4 regions of the Pseudovibrio sp. W74 genome follow, and region 1 is predicted to be linked to each of the others. Evidence: riboswitches for the same ligand, from Rfam matches in the RefSeq annotation. Region 1 holds a riboswitch; each other region holds the start of a gene.

Region 1 (3,195 bases):
GTCAGCTCACCTAGCGTCTCCAGCTCGGCAAACTGGGCTTCATCATTGGCATCTGCAATGGAACCCGGACGCAATCCATCACCAAGAGAAAACGCCACATCGTACTGGCGGCAAATATCGCAGATCTCGTCAAAGTGCTCATAGAGGAAGCTGTCTTTGTGATGATGCAGGCACCACTTCGCCATGATGGAACCGCCACGGGAGACAATCCCCGTCACGCGATTAACGGTCATCGGCACCATGTGCAGGCGCACACCAGCGTGGATGGTGAAGTAATCAACCCCTTGCTCTGCCTGCTCAATCAACGTGTCGCGGAAGATTTCCCAGGTCAGGTCTTCGGCAACTCCATTCACCTTCTCAAGCGCCTGATAAAGCGGGACGGTCCCAATTGGGACAGGGCTGTTGCGGATGATCCATTCACGGGTGTTGTGAATGTTACGACCGGTAGACAGATCCATCACCGTGTCAGCACCCCAGCGGATCGACCACACCATCTTGTCGACTTCCTCTTCCATGGAGGAGGTGACAGCAGATGTACCCATATTGGCGTTGATCTTGACCAGAAAGTTCCGCCCGATGATCATCGGCTCACTCTCAGGGTGGTTGATGTTTGACGGAATGATCGCGCGGCCAGCAGCCACTTCATCACGTACAAACTCTGGTGTTACATAATCTGGAATGCTCGCACCCCAGTCATTGCCACACCGCTCTTCTGCAACCGCTTCCCGCAACTGGTTTTCGCGGATGGCAATGAACTCCATCTCCGGTGTGATGATGCCAGCGCGGGCATAGGCCAGCTGGGTGACGGCTTTACCGTCCTTTCCGCGCAAGGGGCGAGGCTTCACCGGAAATTCTGGAACAAGCCGGTCGCCTTTCACAAAACCATTGTCTTCAGGCTTAATCTCACGGCCATCATATTCCTCGGTGTCACCGCGCGCCTCGATCCACTTGCGCCGTAGAGCAGGCAAACCTTCAGAAATATTCGTTGTTGCTGTCGGGTCCGTGTATGGGCCGGAACTATCGTAGACTGGCAGCGGTGGCTCACCTGCTGTCGGGTGAACGCTGATTTCGCGCATGGGCACAAGCACGTCTTCGTGCAAGCTGCCACGAACATAGATTTTGCGCGCAGCTGGCAAGGCGCCTGTGGTGATGGATGGGTTCGGCGTCGTCATAATGGTGCTCCTCAAGTTCATAACTCGAAAAAGACACCAGATGAGTCTTGGCTGGGAAACGGCAGAAAGAACTTCTGCTGCTAAGATCGCGGTTGTTACACTAGCCTTATAAACAGGTCCCGCGACCCGTGCTTCCTACGCCAGTATCAACTGGGTCAGGTTCTAAGGGTCGCGTCGCCGAGCTTGCGCTCTGTCAGCCTCTCAGTCTCCTTGGTGAGACTCCCCTGCATACATGATTTTGCTAGAACGATTATGAACTAGTGTCAAGGCAGGTTCGGTTCAGGCGAGGTTCAGAAAACTTTTGTAAGTTGGATTTTATGAAAGGGGAGTCGCTGACACTTATTGGATTTTGCGGTTTGCGTTCCTATCTCTCATCTAAGAATTTCACATCTGGATATCGCGAAAAATAATATCAACGAATGCTTGAAAACTATTCTCTCCCATCCGTTTTAGCTGGCCCAATCTTGCGTCGACTGGAAACCTCACGTTTAACATTCTGGCTCGCAGTGCGCGCTCCGGCGGATGTGAAACTGGATTTGCTCCCACAAGGCCGTGAGCCGCAAACCTACGAGCTGACGAAAGCGCAAACTGAGGTAAACCTGATCTCAGCAGGGGTACATCTCCACTACCTCCTGATCGATCTACCTCTCCAAAGCCCTTTACCGCATGACACTTGGATCAGCTATCGCCTCGCTCTGCGTATGGAGGATGACGAGGAGGCTGGTTGGCAGGATCATTCCGTATGGGCGCCTGATCTCTGCTATGAAAATCAGGAGCTTCCCGGCTTTCTGCTAAGCTCAAAAGTTTCCTCACTCCTGCACGGGTCCTGCCGCAAACCACATCACGAATCCGGCGATGGTCTGGTCGCAGCTGATCAGTTTCTGGCAAAGCATATCAGGGCTGAGAACGGCACCAAAATTGACAAGGAAAAATGGCCAACTGCCCTCGTGATGAGTGGCGATCAGATTTACTCAGATGATGTTGCTGGCCCCATGTTGCGAGCTATCCATGCGCTCATCGAAAAACTCGGTATCACTGAGGAACAGCTGGCAGGCTTGGAAAGCAAAGTGCCTGATAAGGCATCAGATTTCTACCAACACGGCGACACCTACTACCGCCGCGAAAAGTTTCTCCCAAGTCTGGAGAAGAACAGAAAGCTCTGGCTTGTCTTGTTCGGTGGCGTAGAAAAACCAATCTTTACTGCCGATCATGCCCATAACCATCTGATCACACTTGCTGAATTCTTGGCAATGTACCTCCTTGTCTGGTCTCCAGCACTATGGGATCTGGTTGAGACAGACGTTCCTGAAGGACTGACACCAGAAGAAGCAGCGCTCTATGAGAGCGAACAGAAAATCCTGAAGGAGTTTGTTGCGGGTCTCAGCCAGGTGCGCCGCCTGTTTGCCCATCTTCCGGTTGCGATGATCTTTGATGACCACGATGTCACTGATGACTGGAACCTCAACCGTGATTGGGAAGAGACCGCCTACGGCCATCCGTTCTCCCGACGGATCATTGGCAATGCCTTGTGTGCCTATATGCTCAATCAGGGGTGGGGCAACCGACCTGAAGCGTTCTCAGGTGGAACACTTGAAGCGATGACGCAAGCTGTCACGGTGCCCGGCACAAATAGCTACGATGAGTTTCTGGAGCATCTCTTCGCCTTTGAAAACTGGGACTATCACTGGGAACTAGACCCACCACTGCTGGTGTTGGATACGCGCACACGCCGATGGAGATCAGAGCGGGCAGGGTATCTACCCTCGGGTCTTCTGGACTGGGAAGCGGTCACAGATTTACAACGATCTCTGCGCGGAAAAGACGCCGTGCTACTCGTCTCCGCAGCTCCGATCTTCGGCGTAAAGCTGATCGAAACGCTGCAGAAGCTGCTCACGTTCATGGGCAAGCCGCTCATGGTGGATGCGGAATACTGGATGGCACATCCGGGAACGGCAGATGGCATTTTGAACGTGTTCCGCCACCGCAAAACGCCAGATCGTTTTACGATCCTTTCTGGTGATGT
Region 2 (3,195 bases), on a different contig from region 1:
TTCAGCCAGATTTGGCGCTTACACTTTGCGAATGGCAAATTCCCTTGATAGCGGCGAAGACTTACTCATCATCTGCAAACCAGATGTTACCGCAGCGATTGAAGACTGGATTGATCATCTGGGATCTGAACGGCGACTGGCTGAACGGACACTGGAAGCGTATGAGCGCGATACCCGTCAGTTCCTGCGCTTCATGACCAGTTATGAAGGTGAACCGGTTGCCCTGCGGCATCTGGAGTCTTTGAAACCAAAGGACTTTCGCGCATTTCTGGCAACCCGCCGGAGGGATGGCGCACAAACGCGGACGCTTGCCCGTGGCCTTGCTGGCATCCGCTCCTTCCTCTCGTTTCTGGAGGAGCGCGGTGAGGTGAATGCGGCTGGTGCTGCGGCGGTTCGTACGCCGAGACTTCCCCGCAGCCTGCCCAAGCCTATCCCCGTTGAGGAAGCCAAAGCGATTGTCAGCAGCGATCTCGCTTTTGAGGACACTCCCTGGGTTGAAGCCCGAAACGCAGCGGTGTTCACACTGCTCTACGGTTGCGGCCTCCGCATTTCCGAAGCGCTGTCTCTGACATCGGCCTCCGCGCCGAAGGAGGGGGATAAGTCGCTGAAGATTCGCGGTAAAGGCAACAAAGAACGGCTTGTTCCGGTTCTGCCAGTGGTAATAGAAGCTATTGAGGCCTACAAAAAGCAGTGCCCTTATGATCTGTCGGGCAGTTCACCGCTGTTTCGCGGCGTTCGTGGCGGCCCGCTGAATGCGCGCATGATCCAGCTGGCCATGCAAAAGATCCGCAGTGCTCTTGGTCTACCAGACACCGCAACTCCTCACGCTTTACGCCATTCGTTTGCAACTCATTTGCTGTCTGAAGGCGGGGATTTGAGGAGCATTCAGGAGCTACTGGGGCACGCAAGCCTTTCTACCACACAGATTTATACGGAAGTGAACAGTGCACAGCTGTTGGACGCTTATGACAAGGCACACCCGCGTCGTTGATAGGTTGTCCCCCTCCCTCACATCACCTTGATCTCCCTTAGCAGATCCCCTAGGTTCATCGATGTGAAACGGGGTGCCCAACACGTTTGTTGTGGCTGAGATCATACTCGAAGAACCTGCTCTGGATAATTCCAGCGAAGGGAGCACTCACGCCGTGTTGGGGGATAGATTGTCTGGCAGTTTGCCAAGTCCCTGATACCAGCTCTCTTTCGCACAACAAGACCGAGGATAAAAATGGGTCGTGTCGAAAGCGCTTGCGCAACTCTTTCTGCAATTCGTGACAACAGTCCACTCGTCCATAACATGACGAACATCGTGGTGGCCAACACCACAGCCAACGCCCTGCTGGCCATTGGCGCCTCCCCTGCCATGGTGGATGGCCCGGAAGAAGCCCCTGAACTTGCAAGTGTTACAGGTGCATTAGTGGTCAACGTTGGCACGGTTACCCCTGCTCAGGCAGAGACCATGAAGTTGGCTACTGCTGCTGCCCACAAAGCTGGTCGCCCTTGGGTGCTGGACCCGGTGGCTGTTGGAGCGCTGACCTTCCGCACCGAGCTTGCTGGTGAATTGCTGGAGAATAAGCCGAGCGTCATTCGTGGCAATGCCTCTGAAATCATGGCACTTGCTGGTCAGGGTGCAGGTGGAAAAGGCGTTGATAGCACGGATAGCTCTCAGGCTGCTCTGGCAGGAGCGAAAGAACTGGCGAAGCAGACGGGCGCTGTTGTTGTCGTCTCTGGTCCTGTCGATTTTATCACTGATGGTGCGCGCACTGCTGAAGTCGCCAACGGGGATAAGATGATGCCTTATGTGACTGGTCTTGGCTGCACGGCAACAGCTTTGACTGGCGCGACACTGGCTGTTTGCGATGACCCGTTTGATGCTGCTGTTGATGCAATGGTTTTCCTCGGAGTGGTTGGTGAGATTGCTGCAAAAAATTCAGCAGGACCAGCAAGCTTGCAGCTGGATATTATTAACGGCCTCTATCAGCTGAACAGCGATATCCTCAACGCAACTGCACGGGTTGAAATGCATGAAACCGTTGCTTGATCTTTCCGTTTATCTGGTGCTGGGGCCGCAAGACTGCGCCGGTCAGGATCCCGTCGACATAGCAATCGCAGCCGCACAAAACGGCGCTACTGTTGTGCAGCTTCGTGACAAGACTGGCAGCACGCGCGAGCAAATTGAGCTGGCAGAGCGGTTGATGCAAGCGTTGAAACCGCTGAATGTGCCGCTAATCGTCAATGATCGCGTAGATGTTGCCTTAGCGGTTGATGCGGACGGTGTTCATGTTGGGCAGGATGATATGGATGCCACGAAAGCCCGGGAGCTGATCGGCTCTGATAAGCTGCTTGGTCTATCAGTCAGCACTCAGGACGAGCTGGATGCTGCGGACTTTTCCGCCTGCGATTACCTTGGCATAGGCGCCTGCTTCCCGACAAACAGTAAGGATGATGCGGCTGACATGGGTATGCAGAGCTTTGCCGGTTTAACGGTTCAATCTCAGTTGCCTGTGGTTGGAATTGGCGGAATTTCGCTTTCTAATGCGGATCAGGTGATCAAAGCTGGGGCAGATGGAGTTGCAGTTATTTCTGCAATCTGTGGGGCATCCAGTCCATCCGCAGCTACGCGCAAGCTTCAGGACATCGTCAAAAGCGTAAAAGACCTAGGGTGATAGGATAAAACACGCATTTACTCCTCGCAGAGCCCATCTACATTGATATATGAGAGGACTAGGCAGGGAGCTTTTAGTCATGAAACTTAGACAAACAACATTTATGTGCATTTTCTTCTGCACGTTTGCTTTTCTTGTTTCAGCAGCTCAAGCTCAAACAGCCTGTGAAGTCCGCAAATCAGAGATGGCGGAGCTGGGGGACTGGGAAAATCCCAAAGCACGTTTGAAAGAGCTTTCTCAGATTGAAGTTCAAGGCCAGTGCCTTGATGGGCAACTGGTTGTGCGCGCCCGCGCATTTACCAGCTGCTCCCCTCGCGATTGCAAATGGGGTTGGGCTCCAGGGCAGCTTAGTTTTTCTGGTGTACTAACGTTCCGGTTTGGCGGCTTCTTCAAAGCGCAACACATTGAGCTTCGGCCAATGGGAGAGCGTATTCAGGCTTACGTGCGAACAGAAAACCACGATCCAACGTTTCCCAATAAGACACGCAGCTACATCCTTGTTCGCCAATAGCAAAAAAGCCGCCTCAGTTTC
Region 3 (3,195 bases), 220 kb from region 1:
CGAAAGCCGCAGCAGCGGTGAGCGTGAGTTGCAATGCAGAAAGCAGCGCGGCACGGCCAAGATCAAAATCGTATGTAAAAGCCTGGTAGATCGCCAGCTCAATAGTTGTCGCCCGCGGTCCACCACCAAGCGTCAGAGCAACAGCAAAGCTTGTCAGGCAGATCGCAAAGATCACAGCCAGTGCACCGGGTAAGGTGCGCGCGAGCATGGGGAGTTCTATCAGCCGAAACAGGGCTTTTCCATCACATCCAAGTTGCGCTGCAAGGCGAAAGCGCTCTGAAGGAACCTCTTGCCATCCCTGCAAAATCAATCGGGTTGCCAGCGGAAGGTTGAAGAAAACATGAGCCAGCACAACACCGTGGAGACCATAGATGCGAATGGATGAAGCACCGAAATAGACAAGCACATCAGATATCCAGCCCGCACGGCCAAACACTTGCAGTAACCCAAGAATGGCGACAATAACTGGAAGAATGAAGGGGGCACCAAGCAGGGCAATAAGCAAACTGCGGCCCGGAAACCGCCGTCGCGCCAGGGCGCGCGCAACCGGCACAGCCAGTGCAACACTGATCACTGCAGAAAGCACAGCCTGAGTGAGCGTAAACTTGAGAGCGGCCCAATCGGAAGAGGAAAAGCCGTGACCCGCTTCAGCTCGCAGAGCAACCGCGGCCAACGTGCCAAGTATGAGTGCCGCGACAAGAAATGCCGCGGCAACACCGGGAAGCGAACTTATTGGCTGAGCGCTTCTAGCCATTCCGGCAGAGCCTCACTTCTAGCAGCAGCAGCTTCTTCAGGCTTAAAGAACAAAGCTTTTTCCGGCACCTGCAGTGTGTCAAAGCCAGCAGGTAAACCACCTTTTGGTGTCACAGCTGGATACATCCAGTTGGTTGTTGGAATGATTGTCTGGAAAGCATCTGAAACCATGAAGTTCAGGAATTTGTCTGCCAGCTCAGGCTGATCAGTTCCGGCAAGCTTTGCCGCTACTTCAACCTGCATGTAATGGCCTTCTTCAAACGCAGCAGTGGTTTTGCTGTTATCTTCCTCGGCAATTAGGTGGTAAGCCGGAGACGTGGTGTAACTGAGCACCATCTCCGCTTCCCCATCAAGGAAAAGACCGTAGGCTTCAGACCAACCTTTTGTAACCGTCACGATGTTATCGGAAAGATCCGCCCACACATCAGCAGCTTCGTCTCCGTAAGCCGCTTTCACCCAAAGCAGCAGCCCGAGGCCGGGCGTAGAGGAGCGTGGATCCTGAATAAGGATCTTGGCATCACTCTTTGCAAGCTCGCGGAAGTTGGTTGGTACGGTTTCGCCAGCCTTGTGTACGAAGGCAAAGTAGCCCCAATCGTACGGCACAAAGGTTTCGTCAGCCCACTCCACTGGCAGTGTGTATTGGGCTTCAACAGTGTGTGGTGCAAACAGGCCAGTTTTCTTGGCAGTCTCTACCAGATTGGTGTCCAGACCCAGCACCACATCGGCATCTGAGTTTTTACCTTCAAGACGAATGCGGGAAAGCAGTGCTGCGCCATCTTCGACGCCAACAAGTTTCAGGTCACACTCGCATACAGCCTCAAACGCTTCTTCCACTTTTGGGCCTGGGCCCCAGTCAGAAACGAAGCTGTCGTATGTGTAAACTGTCAGTTGAGGCTTCTCAGCAGCCATCGCTGATGTTGCAGTGAGTAATCCCGCAGCAATTAACAGATGTTTCAAGTCATCCTCCATTGCGGCGAGAGGGCAAGGATGGATGAAACCGGTACCCTTCCCTCCGCCGGTTCTAGCCGGTTCAGGTTCAACGGGTTCGCCACTAAAGCATCTCAGCACGACAAATACGCGCACCCCGAGGTCAAGCGGTTCTTAACCGGAAAAACACAGAAGCGCAACTGGATATAGCCAGCGTCTGGAGAGCACCTGTAGGGAGTTGCAATAAAAAGCCCGGGCAGTTTCCTGCCCAGGCTCGTCGCATTTATTAGGCTGTCAGGTCGAAGCGGTCGGCGTTCATGACCTTGGTCCATGTTGCCACGAAATCGCGGACGAACTTTTCGTGGTTGTCATCCTGAGCATACACTTCAGCATAAGCGCGCAGGATTGAGTTGGAGCCAAACACAAGGTCTGCACTGGTTGCAGTCCACTTAGGCTTGCCAGATTTGCGGTCACGGATTTCATAGGTGCCATCTTTGAGTGGATGCCAGCTGTTGTCCATATCGGTCAGGTTGACGAAGAAGTCCGTTGTCAGCTGACCTTCGCGGTCCGTGAAGACACCGTGCTTTGATCCGCCATAATTGGCACCAAGAACGCGCAGGCCACCAACAAGTGCAGTCATTTCCCAGCCAGTGAGGCGGAGGAGCTGAGCACGATCCAGCATCATCTCTTCCGGGCTAACAGCGTACTCTTGCTTCTGCCAATTACGGAAGCCATCAGAAATAGGCTCCAAAACAGAGAAGGATGTCGCGTCTGTCATCGCATCTGTTGCATCACCGCGACCAGAAGCGAATGGAACTTCCACGTTGAAACCAGCTGCCTTGATGGCATTTTCCACACCAACATTTCCTGCCAGCACGATCACATCTGCGACTGAGGCTCCTGCCTGCGCTGCGATTGGTTCAAGCACAGCCAGAACTTTGGCAAGCCGGTCTGGCTCATTGCCAACCCAATCCTTTTGAGGAGCAAGGCGGATACGAGCACCGTTGGCACCACCGCGCATATCAGAACCGCGATAGGTACGTGCGCTGTCCCAAGCGGTTTTGATCAGGTCTTCATTGCTCAAACCACTTGCCGCAATTTTTGCTTTCACCGCAGTAACATCATAGTTGGTGTTGCCTGCTGGAACAGGATCCTGCCAGATAAGGTCTTCTTTCGGCACATCCGGGCCAAGATAATTGGCTCTCGGTCCCATGTCGCGGTGTGTCAGCTTGAACCATGCACGCGCAAACGTATCTCTGAAGTACTCAGGATCTGCGATGAATTTCTGACAGTACTCGTTGTAGATCGGGTCAACCTTCATCGCCATGTCCGCATCCGTCATGATCGGATTGTGACGAACAGACGGGTCTGTTGGATCAACAGGTTTGTCTTCTTCCTTGATGGACACCGGTTCCCATTGCCATGCGCCGGCAGGCGATTTTACCTGCTCCCATTCATGGCCGAACAGCATATCGAAAAAGCCCATATCGAATGTGGTTGGGTGTGTGGTCCACG
Region 4 (3,195 bases), on a different contig from region 1:
GTCTGTGCATGTCTTCACGGGATTCAGCTACCGGCTGGTCCAGCAAAAAGGCCGCTTCCTGCATATTCGGCGTAATCAACGCCGCCATGGGAAACAGCTTCTGCTTCAGGACCGAAACGGCGGTGTTTTGCAACAAAACATCACCAGAAGTTGCAACCATCACCGGATCAAGAATGACGCGCTTAACATTATATTCCGCCAGCTTTGTGGCAATAACAGCGATAATCTCTGGCTGTGAAAGCATGCCGATTTTCACGGCATCCACCTTCAGGTCAGAAAAAACAGCATCCATCTGCTCCGCCACAAATGCTGGCGGCACATCATGAATACCTGTCACACCTTTGGTATTTTGGGCCGTCAGTGCAGTGATGACACTGGCCCCATAGACACCGCGAGCCGAAAAGGCCTTCAGGTCTGCTTGAATTCCGGCACCACCACCGGAATCCGACCCTGCAATTGTGACTGCAATCGCACTCATTAGGCCAATACCCCACCTTTATTATTCATTGTTTCGAGCTTGAGACGCTCGTTGAACTGGTCAGCCTTCAAGCCATAAAGGGTATCGATGAAAGCTGGAGTGAAGCTTCCCGGTCCGTTCGCCTGCTCTGCGGCAATCTCGCCGCATACACCATAGACAGCAAGCGCAGCAAGCACGGCAAGTTCCTTATCTGGCTCGGTAGCGGCGAAACCAGCCAGCACACCGCCCAGCGCACAGCCAATGCCAGTCACCTTGTCCATATAAGCATGTCCATTGCCCACGGTGTAGGTTGTCTCCCGGCCAAACACAGCGTCTTCAATACCGGTGCGCACAATCAGTGTGTTCTCGGTGACAGCTCCACTCAGCCCAGCGCTCTCAGTCATGTTTGTTTTAAGGATCGAAACATTCTCTTTCAGAATATCTTTCGCAAACTCCATGCGAATGTCTGAGCGATCTACTTTAACCGGGTCCAGAACCACGGGCATAGATTTTTTGGCAGCCCCTTCAAGCCCAAGCCGAATACCATGCCGCCGCTTTCCATCCAGCGTACCAAGATTGAGGAGCAACCCGTCAACACTCTCGATGAATGCAGGAATTTCATCATGGGCCGCTGTCATGGAGGGCACGATGTTACAAGCCAACATGATGTTCGCGGTAAGGCTCTGCGCAACAGAGTTCGTCAGACAATGAACCCGAACGCCACGCTCACGCACGCTCTCAAAGACTTCCCAGAGATTTTCAGTTGTGTAGGACATTTGTTTTCGCTCCCCTATAGATTACGGCGGGAACGATTACCTTGGTACTCATCCCAATTCCCTCCGCCGGCACAATCCGGATCAGGTTCTAGGAGTTGGCTTGGCGCCTCTCAGCCCGTCAGTCACTTCCGAGCACCCCCATTGGTTAGAATTTTTTGCTAGCAAACAAGAGAGCGAACTGCAAGCGGAAACGAGAGGCAGCGACAAAAGGCAACTGGGGGTAGATTTCGCTTAAAAAACGCAAAAGCTTGCAAAAAAACGCAGCTTCAACGCAAAATGCTCACAAAACAACGCAAACTCATATTAGAGCGCATCCCTGAAAGACAAATCAGCCTTTCGGGACAGAAGGATAGCAGATTTATGATTCCGTTCTTTGTACAGATCAAATGCCAGCTCGGAAAAACCTATCAGGTTGCCAACGCCATCGCAGACGCGGAAGTCGCCTCCGAGATCTACTCCACCTCCGGGGATTTCGACCTGCTGGCCAAATTCTACATTGATGATAACGAAGACATCGGACACTTCGTTGCAAACAAGGTTCAGGTCTTCGAAGGCATCCAGGATACCAGAACCATCATCACCTTCAAAGCGTTCTGATACCTACGAAAACAGGCGGGACACCAGCCCGCCTGCATAATCTCTTTTCAAGCTTTACGTTCTTGATAGCTTAACTCTGAGCGTCCTGAATAACGCTCCAGACAGCAACCGGCGTCGCGGGCATATCTATATGCTCAACACCTGCATTCTTGCGCAGCGCATACTGCACGGCATTCATCACCGCCGGCGCCGCTCCAATAGAACCAGCCTCACCAGCCCCTTTGATGCCCATCGCATTTGTCGTGGAAGGAACATTGCTCGTCGAGAAGTCGAAATTCGGCAAATCATCAGCACGTGCAACATGATAGTCCATGAAGGACGCTGACAGCAGCTGCCCGGTTTCATCATAAACCGTGTTCTCACAAAGCGCCTGCGAAATCGCCTGCCCCGCACCACCATGCACCTGACCAGCCAAAAGCATCGGATTCACCGTCACGCCAAAATCATCCACGATCACATAACTGACCACGTCCGCCTTGCCCGTTTCCGGATCAATCTCCACCTCACACACATGCGTGCCATTGGGATAAGTACATTCATCCTGCATGACTTTTTCCGCTGCACTCAAGGTATCCGGTTGCGAACCAGCCACATCAACAAGGCTGACTTGTTGGTCGGTACCAACCACGCGCACCTGCCCGTCTTCCAACGTCAGATCCCCAACACCAACCTCAAGCTTCTCACTGGCGATCTCTTTGATCTTCTTAACCAGCGTTTCAGAAGCCGCCTTCACAGATGGCATACCAATCGGAATGGACCGCGATCCGCCGGTACCACCACCAGTCGCAACACGATCCGTATCTCCCTGCACCATCTCAACCTGATCAAGCTGCAAACCAAGATGTTCTGCAATGACTTGGCCATATGCAGTTGCGTGACCTTGACCGTTGCTCTGCGTTCCAATCAGCAAAGTAACGCTGCCGTTCGTGTTAAGCTCAAGCTTAGCTTCCTCCCCGCCGGCAAAGGCACACGCCTCCACATAGGTCGATAGCCCAACACCGCGGTACAAACCTTTTGCCTTGCTCTCCGCTTCACGCTCCGCAAACGTCGAATAATGAATCTCGTCCAGCGCCTTGGTCAGGTGAGCCCCAAAGGAACCCGTATCATACATGCGGCCAAGCGCTGTTGTATAAGGTAGCGCCTCATCGGGGATAAAGCTCTTACGACGAAATTCTGCCGGATCCATACCCATCTCATGCGCAGCTTTGTCTGCCAGTCGTTCCATCAGATAAAGCGCTTCCGGACGCCCTGCCCCACGAAACGCATCCACCGGCACTGTATTGGTATAAACGCCTGTCGCTTCCACCCACGTTGCGGGGATATCGTAAAGACCGGGGGTCATGGTGATGCCGATCTGCGGAATGC

Evidence for each region. Region 1 has a riboswitch for thiamine pyrophosphate ahead of thiC (phosphomethylpyrimidine synthase ThiC). Riboswitches for the same ligand answer to the same signal wherever they lie in the genome.
Region 2: it holds a riboswitch for thiamine pyrophosphate, as region 1 does, so the genes downstream of both, thiM (hydroxyethylthiazole kinase) here and thiC (phosphomethylpyrimidine synthase ThiC) in region 1, are expected to answer to the same signal.
Region 3: it holds a riboswitch for thiamine pyrophosphate, as region 1 does, so the genes downstream of both, thiB (thiamine ABC transporter substrate binding subunit) here and thiC (phosphomethylpyrimidine synthase ThiC) in region 1, are expected to answer to the same signal.
Region 4: it holds a riboswitch for thiamine pyrophosphate, as region 1 does, so the genes downstream of both, PsW74_RS26375 (hydroxyethylthiazole kinase) here and thiC (phosphomethylpyrimidine synthase ThiC) in region 1, are expected to answer to the same signal.

The regions. Positions count from the first base shown of each region.
Region 1 covers NZ_LMCJ01000013.1:4,757-7,951, forward strand. The annotation lists gene thiC (phosphomethylpyrimidine synthase ThiC) at 1-1,193, opposite strand, end outside; TPP riboswitch at 1,288-1,408, opposite strand; gene PsW74_RS08990 (hypothetical protein) at 1,592-3,195, shown strand, end outside.
Region 2 covers NZ_LMCJ01000007.1:95,954-99,148, reverse strand. The annotation lists gene PsW74_RS06235 (tyrosine recombinase XerC) at 32-991, shown strand; TPP riboswitch at 1,051-1,153, shown strand; gene thiM (hydroxyethylthiazole kinase) at 1,226-2,038, shown strand; gene thiE (thiamine phosphate synthase) at 2,022-2,663, shown strand; gene PsW74_RS06220 (hypothetical protein) at 2,743-3,174, shown strand.
Region 3 covers NZ_LMCJ01000013.1:229,000-232,194, forward strand. The annotation lists gene PsW74_RS10075 (ABC transporter permease subunit) at 1-754, opposite strand, end outside; gene thiB (thiamine ABC transporter substrate binding subunit) at 730-1,710, opposite strand; TPP riboswitch at 1,744-1,850, opposite strand; gene katG (catalase/peroxidase HPI) at 1,967-3,195, opposite strand, start outside.
Region 4 covers NZ_LMCJ01000060.1:272,135-275,329, forward strand. The annotation lists gene thiD (bifunctional hydroxymethylpyrimidine kinase/phosphomethylpyrimidine kinase) at 1-478, opposite strand, end outside; gene PsW74_RS26375 (hydroxyethylthiazole kinase) at 478-1,233, opposite strand; TPP riboswitch at 1,275-1,383, opposite strand; gene PsW74_RS26380 (Lrp/AsnC ligand binding domain-containing protein) at 1,594-1,830, shown strand; gene PsW74_RS26385 (xanthine dehydrogenase family protein molybdopterin-binding subunit) at 1,901-3,195, opposite strand, start outside.